2 regions of the Caballeronia sp. LP006 genome follow, and region 1 is predicted to be linked to the other one. Evidence: riboswitches for the same ligand, from Rfam matches in the RefSeq annotation. Region 1 holds a riboswitch; the other holds the start of a gene.
The links. Region 1 has a riboswitch for cobalamin ahead of P9250_RS21800 (TonB-dependent receptor domain-containing protein). Riboswitches for the same ligand answer to the same signal wherever they lie in the genome.

Region 1 (4,571 bases):
TGAACGATTCGCGCGCCCTAGACCAGACGCTCGGTTATGAAGCGCCACTGCGCCTCGGTCACGGGCGTGATCGACAGCCGATTACCGCGCGCCAGCACTTGCATGTCGGCGAGTTCCGCGTGTTCGCGCAATGTCGCGAGCGGAATCAACGGCGTCTTCTTGACGAAGCGCACATCGACGAGCATCCAGCGCGGCGTCTCCTGCGTGGACTTGGCGTCGAAGTACGGGCTTTTGGCGTCGAACTGAGTGGGATCGGGATAAGCCGTGGAACAGACTTTGGCGATGCCCGCAATGCCCGGCTCCGGGCAACTCGAATGATAGAAGAGCACGCCGTCGCCGACTTGCATCTGGTCGCGCATGAAGTTGCGCGCCTGATAGTTGCGCACGCCCGTCCACGGAAGGGTTTTCTTCGGCGCGTGCGCGAGATGATCGATGCTCGCTTCGTCCGGTTCGGACTTCATCAGCCAGTAGCGCATGATGGATTCGGCAACGGGGTTGTAAAACGGGCTCGACAAAAGCAAACGGCATCGGTATGAACCGATGCCGCTGGAGTAGGGTCCCCACCTCGGCCGCTAGGCCGGCATCCTGAACCTGGGTTCAAGATTGGTCGCAGTAAGCAACACTTCGGGTACATCAGACAGAGTGACGCGCGCGCCCGTGCTGCAAGTTTCCACAACCGTGCCAATGTAGCATTGGTTCAAGGAATATATGACCTTGGCGAACCAGGCAGGGAGTAGTCACTCTACACCAATCGAATGTCTAATGCAGCCTCTCGACACCAATTGCGCAGTTTCTTTTTTCGATTGACATCGCGCGACCGATTAGCGTTCGCCACGGAGCGGCGTCGCGGCACTTCGGTCACTGCACTTCATACTGCGCGATGACAGCACCAAGCTGTTCGTTCATGGAGTGCATCGTGCGGCGTATTTCCTCGGCGGGGAAGGCCTCGCCATGACGCACGCTTTCTTGCAGCCTCAGCAATTCGGAAGCGAGTGAAAGCGCGGCCATCACCGCGATGCGGTCTTGCCCGCGCACGTTGCTTGCATTGCGCACCTTGTTCATCTCGGCGTCGACCCGTGCCACCGCTTCACGCAGCGCGCCTTCGGTTTCCGGCGAACAGGCGAGGCGATATTGCTGGCCGAGAATGGATACTTCGATCTGCGTGGTCGTCATGCCTTCTCTCCGTGATGATGCTCGCTGTGCTCTTCCGCGTGCGCATGCTCGTGCGCGGCTTGCACATCGTGAGAGCGGGCATCGAGGAGATCGAGCTGATTTTCCGTCTCGGCATGATTCGCGGACTTGCCGCGCGGCAACTTTTCGAGGATCGCGTTCAGGCGGACCTGCGCGTCGTCGATCTTGGCCGAGAGGGAATCTCGTTCGGCTTGCAGCGTGTCGCGCTCTTCGCGCATTTGCACGAGCTCTGCCTGCACGTTCGCGTAGTCGCTACGCAGTTGTTCGATTTGTGCTTCAAGCGCGAGACGCGCCTGATTGTGCCGCTCGCTGATCTGGATCAGCCGGCCGATATTTCCTGACAGTGATTCGAGTTCGTTGAGCATGTGCTGCGTCCTCTAAAGACCTCGCATTCTAGCGCGGTTCAACGGAGCTTCCGATAATTGTCTCGTTTCGAGACGTAACAGCACGCGATCATGCGTGCATCGCGATGCATTCGTGTGTGGAAAGCGCGGGCGCTGCCGATGTGTTGCGACGGCGGGTTCTAGTTGGGTTCGTCGTGAGCCGTGTGTCTTGCGATGATCGGCCAGGATCGTTTCTTGACGGTCCTGAATCGCGCTCCTACACTTGCCGCACTTTTGGTGCTCGCGTCCGCATTTCTTTTGCGGGCGCAGTCAAACGGGAAACAGGAAGCGGCGCCGCCAAGGCCACGCCAACCTGTGCTGCCCCCGCAACGGTAAGCGACCGCAACGCAAGTTGCAAGTCGTCCCTTGCGCGTTTTTCGCCGCGCCGTCGTGTGAGTTTGCTTGCGAGTCTGTTTGATTCGCAAGAATCCGCCGCTCGACGCAGGCCAGGCGAAGAACGTGTCGATGCCACTGCGCTTCATGCGTGGGAAGGCGGGACGGTGTGTCGCCAGCCCGGATACCGGCCAACTGTTCAGCGCGTTCGTCTGTTCGCATTCGAGCGCGCTCGTCGCGCATTGGCCTTGCGGGGAGCGAGGTCGCGCTAGCCTACGCATGGGAACATTTCACGCATGGTATCGCCACTTGCCCGACACGCGGGCAGACGCAAAACGATCGAACGCGCCGCGCTCGTCGCCCTCAACACATGGTTGCTCGCTCATGAAGCGCTCGCGGACGAAGCCTCGCAACCGCCGCTCGCACCCGTCGTCGTGACCGCGACGCGCACCGCGCAACCCCTCGCCGATACGATCGCGCAGACTTCGCTCTTCGACGCCCAGGATATCGCCGACAGCAATGCCTACGACGCGCTCGGCGTCATCGGTCTTGCGCCCGGAGTGCAGGTGACGCGCAATGGCGGCCCGGGAGCGAATGCAAGCGTGTTCATACGCGGCGCGTCCTCGACGCAATCGCTCGTTTTGATCGACGGCGTGCGTGTGGAGTCCGCATCGCTCGGCTCGGCGCAGCTTGCGCAGATCATGCCGGATCAGATCGACCGCATCGAAGTCGTGAACGGCAACGTGTCGGCGCTGTACGGCTCGGGCGCGATCGGCGGCGTCGTGCAGATCTTCACGAAAGACGGCGAGGCGCATCCGCCGCGCTTCTACTTCGAGACGGAATACGGCAGCTATCACACGCAGCGGCAAGCGGCGGGCGTTTCCGGCGCGTTCGATAGCGAAGGCCGCACGACCTTCAGCTTCAACGTATCGCGCGAGAAGACCGATGGTTTCTCGTCGATCGATCCCGCGCTCGCGCCCAACGCCAATCCGAACGCGAACGGTTATCTGAACGAAAGCGTCGCGGCCACGCTGCGCCACAAGTTCGGCGACAAATGGGACGCGGGCGTGCGCTTCTATCAGTCGAACGGCATCGACAGTTTCGACGATGCCTACGGCTTGCCCGGCGATCTCAACGATTCGCACAGTCGCGTGCGGTCGACATCGGTGTTTGCGAACGGCCGTATCACGGACCAGTGGACCACGCATTTCACGGTCGCGCAGGGACAGGACCGCGCGAACAACGAGCAGAACGGCATCTATACGAGCCGCTTCAATTCAGAGGATCGCCAGTATCTGTGGCAGAACGACTTTCGCCTGACGGAGGCGCACAAGCTCCTGTTCGGTTACGAGCATCTCGACCAGACGCTCGATTCGGATCAGTTCAGCGCGCCGGATCGTCACGTGAATTCGGTGTACGCGGGCTATGTGGGACGCTTCGGTCCGAGCGAAGTGCAGGCCAATCTGCGCCACGACCAGTATTCCGATTTCGGCGGCGCGAACAGCTACTATCTGGGCTATGCGTACAACATCGACACGCACTGGCGCGCGAGCGCGAGTTACGCGGCGTCGTTCCGCGCGCCGAGCTTCGACGATCTCTACTATCCGTTCAGCGGCAATCCGTCCATTCAGCCCGAGCGCAGTCATTCGGTGGAAGCGGCGCTGCAGTACGCATCGGACCAAGTGGGCGTGCTGCGCGTGACGGCGTTTCAGACGCGCTATTCGAATCTGATCGATTACGTATCGGACGGCAGCGGCTTATATATCGCGCAGAACGTCGGACGCGCGAAGGTGCAGGGCGTCGAGGGATCGTGGGCAGGGCATGTCGGCGCCACTGATTTGCGCGCGGGCGTGACGTTCCAGAATCCCGTCGATGAAACCGGCAATCAGGACCTGACGCGCCATGCGCGGCGTTTCGCGAGTTTCAGCGCGCATCGCTCGATAGGAAGCTGGCGCGTGGGCGGCGAGTGGATCGTGAGCGGTGCGCGCAGCGATTACGATTCGACGCTCGCGGGCTATGGCGTCGTGAATCTGTCGGCGCGCTATGACATCACGAAGTCGTGGTACGTGAGCGCGCGTGTCGACAACCTCTTCGACCGGAACTATGAACTGGCTTATTCGTACAACACGCCGAGGCGCGGCGCTTATGTCACGCTCGGCTGGCGCCCGTCGTGAGCGACACCGTTGACCTGCGCCGCGCGATGAACGCTAAACGCGCGTTAGGCATCTGGGCTGCGCTCGGGCTTGCCGCGTTGCTTGTGTTTGCGGCGTCGCTCGCGCTCGGCAGCGTCGCGTTGCCCTTGCCGCGCGCCATCGCGGCGTTGTTGCACGCGCATGCGGCCGCGCCCGATATCGCCGATGACATCGTGCTCACCTTGCGTTTGCCGCGCGCGCTTGCGGGTTTCGCTTCGGGCGCCTTGCTCGCGCTTTCCGGCGCGCTGCTGCAAGTGCTGTTGCGCAATCCACTGGCCGAGCCGTACGTGCTCGGCGTATCCGGCGGCGCGGCGACCTTCGCGCTCACGGCGATGCTCGCGTCGCTGCCGTGGTGGGGCATCGATCTGGCGGCGTGCGCGGGCGCGTTCGCATCCATCGTGCTGGTGCTTGGACTCGCGCGACGCGACCTGTGGCACGGCGATCGCGATGCCTCGCCGCGTCTTCTGCTGAC
Region 2 (4,571 bases), on a different contig from region 1:
TTCTGACGCAATGGCAGACTGTCCCGCACTCTTCATCGGCGCGAGCGCGTCGCATCAAGGCAAGACCACGGTGACGGCCGCGCTTGCACGTCATCACACGCGGCAAGGCAGGCGCGTGCGCGTCTTCAAGACCGGGCCGGATTTTCTCGATCCGATGATTCTCGAGCGGGCATGCGGGTCGCCCGTTTATTCGCTGCATCTTTGGATGGTCGGACTGGAAGCGTGCCGCGCGATGCTTTCCGCGGCCGCCAAGGAAGCCGACCTTATTTTGATCGAAGGCGTAATGGGCCTCTTCGATGGCACGCCGAGCAGCGCCGATCTCGCCGCTGCGTTCAATGTGCCCGTGCTCGCGGTAATCGGCGCGCATGGCATGGCGCAAACCTTCGGCGCGCTTGCGTTCGGACTTGCGCGTTATCGGCCCGATGTGCCGTTTCATGGCGTGCTTGCAAATCGCGTGGCGTCTGCGCGCCATGCACAGATGCTGGCCGAAGCCATCCCCGAAGGGCTGCGCTATTGCGGTCATTTTTCGAACGCGGACGATATCGCGCTACCCGAACGTCACCTTGGCCTTACTCAAGCGCGGGAAGTGGCGGACCTGGATGCGCGTCTCGACCGCGCCGCCGATGCCATTGCCGCGACCACGCTTGCCGATTTGCCGCCGCACGTTCGCTTCGACGACGACATCACGCTAAGTGAACCGCCGCGTCTTCTCGACGGATTGCACATTGCGATCGCGCGGGACGCCGCGTTTTCATTTATTTATCCCGCAAATGTCGATTTGCTAAAGGCATCGGGCGCAAGCGTCAGCTATTTTTCCCCGCTAGCGGATGAGCCCGTACCCGCCCATGTCGATGCGCTCTACTTGCCCGGCGGCTACCCCGAGCTTCACGCCGCGACGCTTGCTTCCAATGCGTGCACGCGCGCTTCGATAAAAGAACATATCGCGCGCAATCGCGCGGTAGTCGCGGAATGCGGCGGTATGCTCTACCTGCTCGACGCACTGACGGATGTCGAAGGCAATCGTCATTCAATGCTAAGCGCCCTTTCCGGCGACGCCACCATGCAACGCCGTCTTTCGCGGCTGGCGATGCAACGAGTCGACACCGCCCACGGTCCACTCACCGGCCACACCTTTCACTATTCGACGCTCAAGACATCGATGCAGCCTTTCACGACAGCCACGCACGCAACGACCGGTGCGCAGGGCGAAGCGCTTTATCGTCATGGCGCGATAACGGCCACTTACATGCACGCTTACTGGCCATCGAATCCTGCAGCAATGGCTGCGCTCTTTCGCGGCGAAGCGCTATGACGACATCGACCGAAATCGGGCCACGCGATCTCGCCGAGATGATCGAACGCGCCAGCACGCAGGAACCAATCGGCTCGCCGTGCACCGGCGTGTGCAAGCTCGATGCATCGAGCGGCCTGTGCGCGGGATGCTTTAGAAGCCGCGAGGAAATTAAATTCTTTAGAACGATGGACGATCACGCGAAGCTCGCGTTGTTCGACCAGTTGCTTGAGCGGCGCGCGGCCTCGCAATGAACGAAGGCCCGCGCTCGTGCTCAAGCGACGCGGGCCTTTTGACATCCATCGAGCATTCGATTCAGGCAGCGGCCATGCGACGCGCTGCCGGACGCTCGAGTTCACGTGACGCAAGCGCGCCGAAGAGCAGTCCAAGCGTTGCCCAGATCAATGCCTGGATACCGACGGCAGTCAGCCTGAAATTCCACAACAACGACGCGGAAAAGTCGGCGGGTACTTCGTCGACAGAAGGCAGCGCCACTTGCGCGATAACCATCAGGACGACGTAACCAGCCGCCGCAATAAGCGCCGCGTTCCAGTTGCCGCGACGCGCCTGCAAGCGTCGCTGCGCATAGACCGCGAACACCGCGCCGACGATTGATATCGCCACCATGCCGAAGAAAAGCGCCGTACGCGGACCGATGGTTTCGGCATTGCCCACGGCGGGCGGGTTTGGGGGATATTTGATGAACGGCACGAGCGCAACGCTAACGAAACCAATGAGCGCAAGCAAAACCGACGTTCCGCGCGCATGCAACGAGCCGAGCCGCCCATAAGCCAAGGCAAAGATCAGCGAGAAAATACCGCCTAAAGCCGTGCCGAACACCACCACGCCCGTTAGTAAGCCCAAACCCGCTTGCGTGTCCCGGCTAACGAGTTCTTCATCATCACCGTGACTATGCGATTGCGCTGCCGCCGCTTCATCGTGATGATCGTGTGCGGGCGCTTGTGCATGCTCGTGCTGTTCCTCGAACGCGATAGCCCGAGCAACTGAAGGTTCGCCGAAGCCGCGCGCAAAGCCAAAGCCGATCAGGCCCGCGACGAGTCCCGCGACCATGCCGCGTATAAGCAAGTTGCGAATCATGCTCCGTCCTCAGTGGCACGGAAAGCCGAGCAAGTGTCGGCCATCGTGAACGAATTCGTGGACGTACATGCCCGAGATAATGGACGTTGCACCTTGCTCGGCGCCGACGAAATAAATCGCGATCAGCAGAACGAGGCCGATAAAAACGGCCCAAGGAAGGACCTCACGCACCGGAATGGGGACCGGCGCATCGTTAGCGGGCGTTGCAATACCAGCGGAAAAAGCCGGCGCGTTGGACATATTCATTGAAATTTCTCCAGGGAAAAGCGCGTCCCGATAGACGAAGAGCATGCAGCGGGGTCTGACTCGCGGCATCGCGCTCTTAGCGCGAACCGCATACAGTGGCGCGACCGTGCCGGGCTTCCACCGGCTTCCTCGCACTGCAAGCTTGCCATTCTATGATGATTGTCGGCAAAGTAAAACGACCATGAGCTAAAGCCTATGCAATCGACATTGATTTTGCTGTGCCACGCCGCCACGCATGCCATGAAAAGCGGGCGTTTTCCGCAAGGCGACGAGCCTGTCGAACAGGCTGAATGCACGCTCGATGTCCCGGGCGAGCCAAGCCGCGTCACATCCAGCCCGGCCCGCGCTGCTTGCGAAACAGCGGCTTGGATCACGACAGATTTTTCGATCGATGCCGCATTCGACGACATCGACTATGGAGAATGGCGCGGTCGTTCCATTCGCGAGATTAGTGAGCGCGAGCCTCAAGACGTTGCGGCGTGGCTTTCCGATCCCCATGCAAGGCCGCATGGCGGCGAGAGCGTGGCAATGCTGTCAAAGCGCGTTGAGAAAGCGCTTGAGGGGCTTGCTTCGAATACGGAGCACGAATGCTGCATAGTCGTAACGCACGCCATCGTCATGAAGGCGGCGCTCTGTATCGTGCGCGACGAACCGTTGTCGTCGATACTCAAGATGGATCTCGCGCCGCTATCGTCCGTCTTGCTCAAGTCCGCGGAAGGCAAATGGACAAACGTGCCCTCCTGAACTTAGATGGCCGCCCGGTGCTCAAAGCAAGCAGCGACTGGTTCGCTCAAAGGAGACAGCAATGGCGCACTATGTGGATGGTTTCGTCGTACCAGTGCCGATCGACAAGGTCGACGCGTATCGCAGCATGGCCGATGCAGCGGGCAAAATATGGCTGGAGTATGGCGCGCTGCAGTTTGTCGAATGTATTGCCGACGATGTTAAGCCAGGCGAGCTCACCTCGTTCCCTCGAAGCGTACAGCTCAAGGAAGGCGAAACGGTGGTCTTCTCGTGGATCGTCTATGAATCGCGCGAACAACGTGACGCCGTCAACGCCAAAGTAATGGAAGACTCGCGCCTTAAGAGCATGATGGAAAACGGCGAACCGCCGTTCGATCCCAAACGCATGTTCTTCGGCGGCTTCAGGACGCTGGTCGAACTGTCAAAGGCCTGATTATTTTTCGAATGCCTAAAACCAAGGAGCCATATCGACATGTACATTGCCATGAACCGCTTCAAGATCGTTCCAGGCGCGGAAGCCGATTTCGAACATCTCTGGACAAGCCGCGACACGCACCTCAAGGAAGTGCCGGGCTTCGTGGAGTTCCATCTGCTAAAGGGACCGACGCGGGATGACCATGTGCTCTATTCGAGTCACACGATCTGGACAAACCATGCTGCGTTCGAACAGTGGACCCAGTCTGACGCATTTCGCGCCGCGCATCGCAATGCGGGCGGAGAAACCAGGCAGCTTTACTTGGGCCACCCGGAATTCGAAGGCTTCGAAGTGATTCAGACGGTTAAATAAGAGCCGCCTGTCTTACAAGACCGTGAACGAATTGCGTCGCTCGCTAAGGCCCTTCTCAAGCCTTAGCGCCACGCGCCATTCGCTGCAATGTCGATGAATCGATGGCTCCGGCACAAATGCGCACGGCCTCCTTAAGCGTACGTGGACGTCCCTCGCCAAACTGCGATTCAAGCATGGCGACGGCGCGTAAGCGTTCGTCATTGCCCAGCTTCTCGCCAGTCGCAAGCTCCAGCACGGAGATAAAGTAAGCAGCCGGCGGCGCCGCGTTAGGCTGTGCGGACGCACCGCCTGATCCATCATTCCCGTCGTTGCGCGCGGGAAAACCGGGCGTCCATCTGGTGTCGTATCGGCTATTCATGGGTCTGTTCATTTGGGTGCCAAGGCGCTTGCGCCAGCTTTCGATTG

Region 2: linked by a shared signal. The riboswitch ahead of P9250_RS13065 (CbtB-domain containing protein) and the one ahead of P9250_RS21800 (TonB-dependent receptor domain-containing protein) in region 1 are both predicted to bind cobalamin.

What each region holds. Positions count from the first base shown of each region.
Region 1 covers NZ_JARTVW010000005.1:1,099,708-1,104,278, forward strand. The annotation lists gene P9250_RS21780 (EVE domain-containing protein) at 18-476, opposite strand; RNA gene ssrS (6S RNA) at 554-736, opposite strand; gene P9250_RS21790 (cell division protein ZapA) at 859-1,173, opposite strand; gene P9250_RS21795 (ATPase) at 1,170-1,556, opposite strand; cobalamin riboswitch at 1,793-2,118, shown strand; gene P9250_RS21800 (TonB-dependent receptor domain-containing protein) at 2,204-4,081, shown strand; gene P9250_RS21805 (iron ABC transporter permease) at 4,108-4,571, shown strand, end outside.
Region 2 covers NZ_JARTVW010000004.1:637,504-642,074, forward strand. The annotation lists gene cobO (cob(I)yrinic acid a,c-diamide adenosyltransferase) at 1-6, shown strand, start outside; gene P9250_RS13050 (cobyrinate a,c-diamide synthase) at 11-1,312, shown strand; gene P9250_RS13055 (DUF1289 domain-containing protein) at 1,309-1,545, shown strand; gene P9250_RS13060 (CbtA family protein) at 1,607-2,389, opposite strand; gene P9250_RS13065 (CbtB-domain containing protein) at 2,399-2,629, opposite strand; cobalamin riboswitch at 2,665-2,789, opposite strand; gene P9250_RS13070 (histidine phosphatase family protein) at 2,831-3,379, shown strand; gene P9250_RS13075 (DUF1428 domain-containing protein) at 3,441-3,812, shown strand; gene P9250_RS13080 (antibiotic biosynthesis monooxygenase) at 3,852-4,166, shown strand; gene P9250_RS13085 (hypothetical protein) at 4,222-4,571, opposite strand, start outside.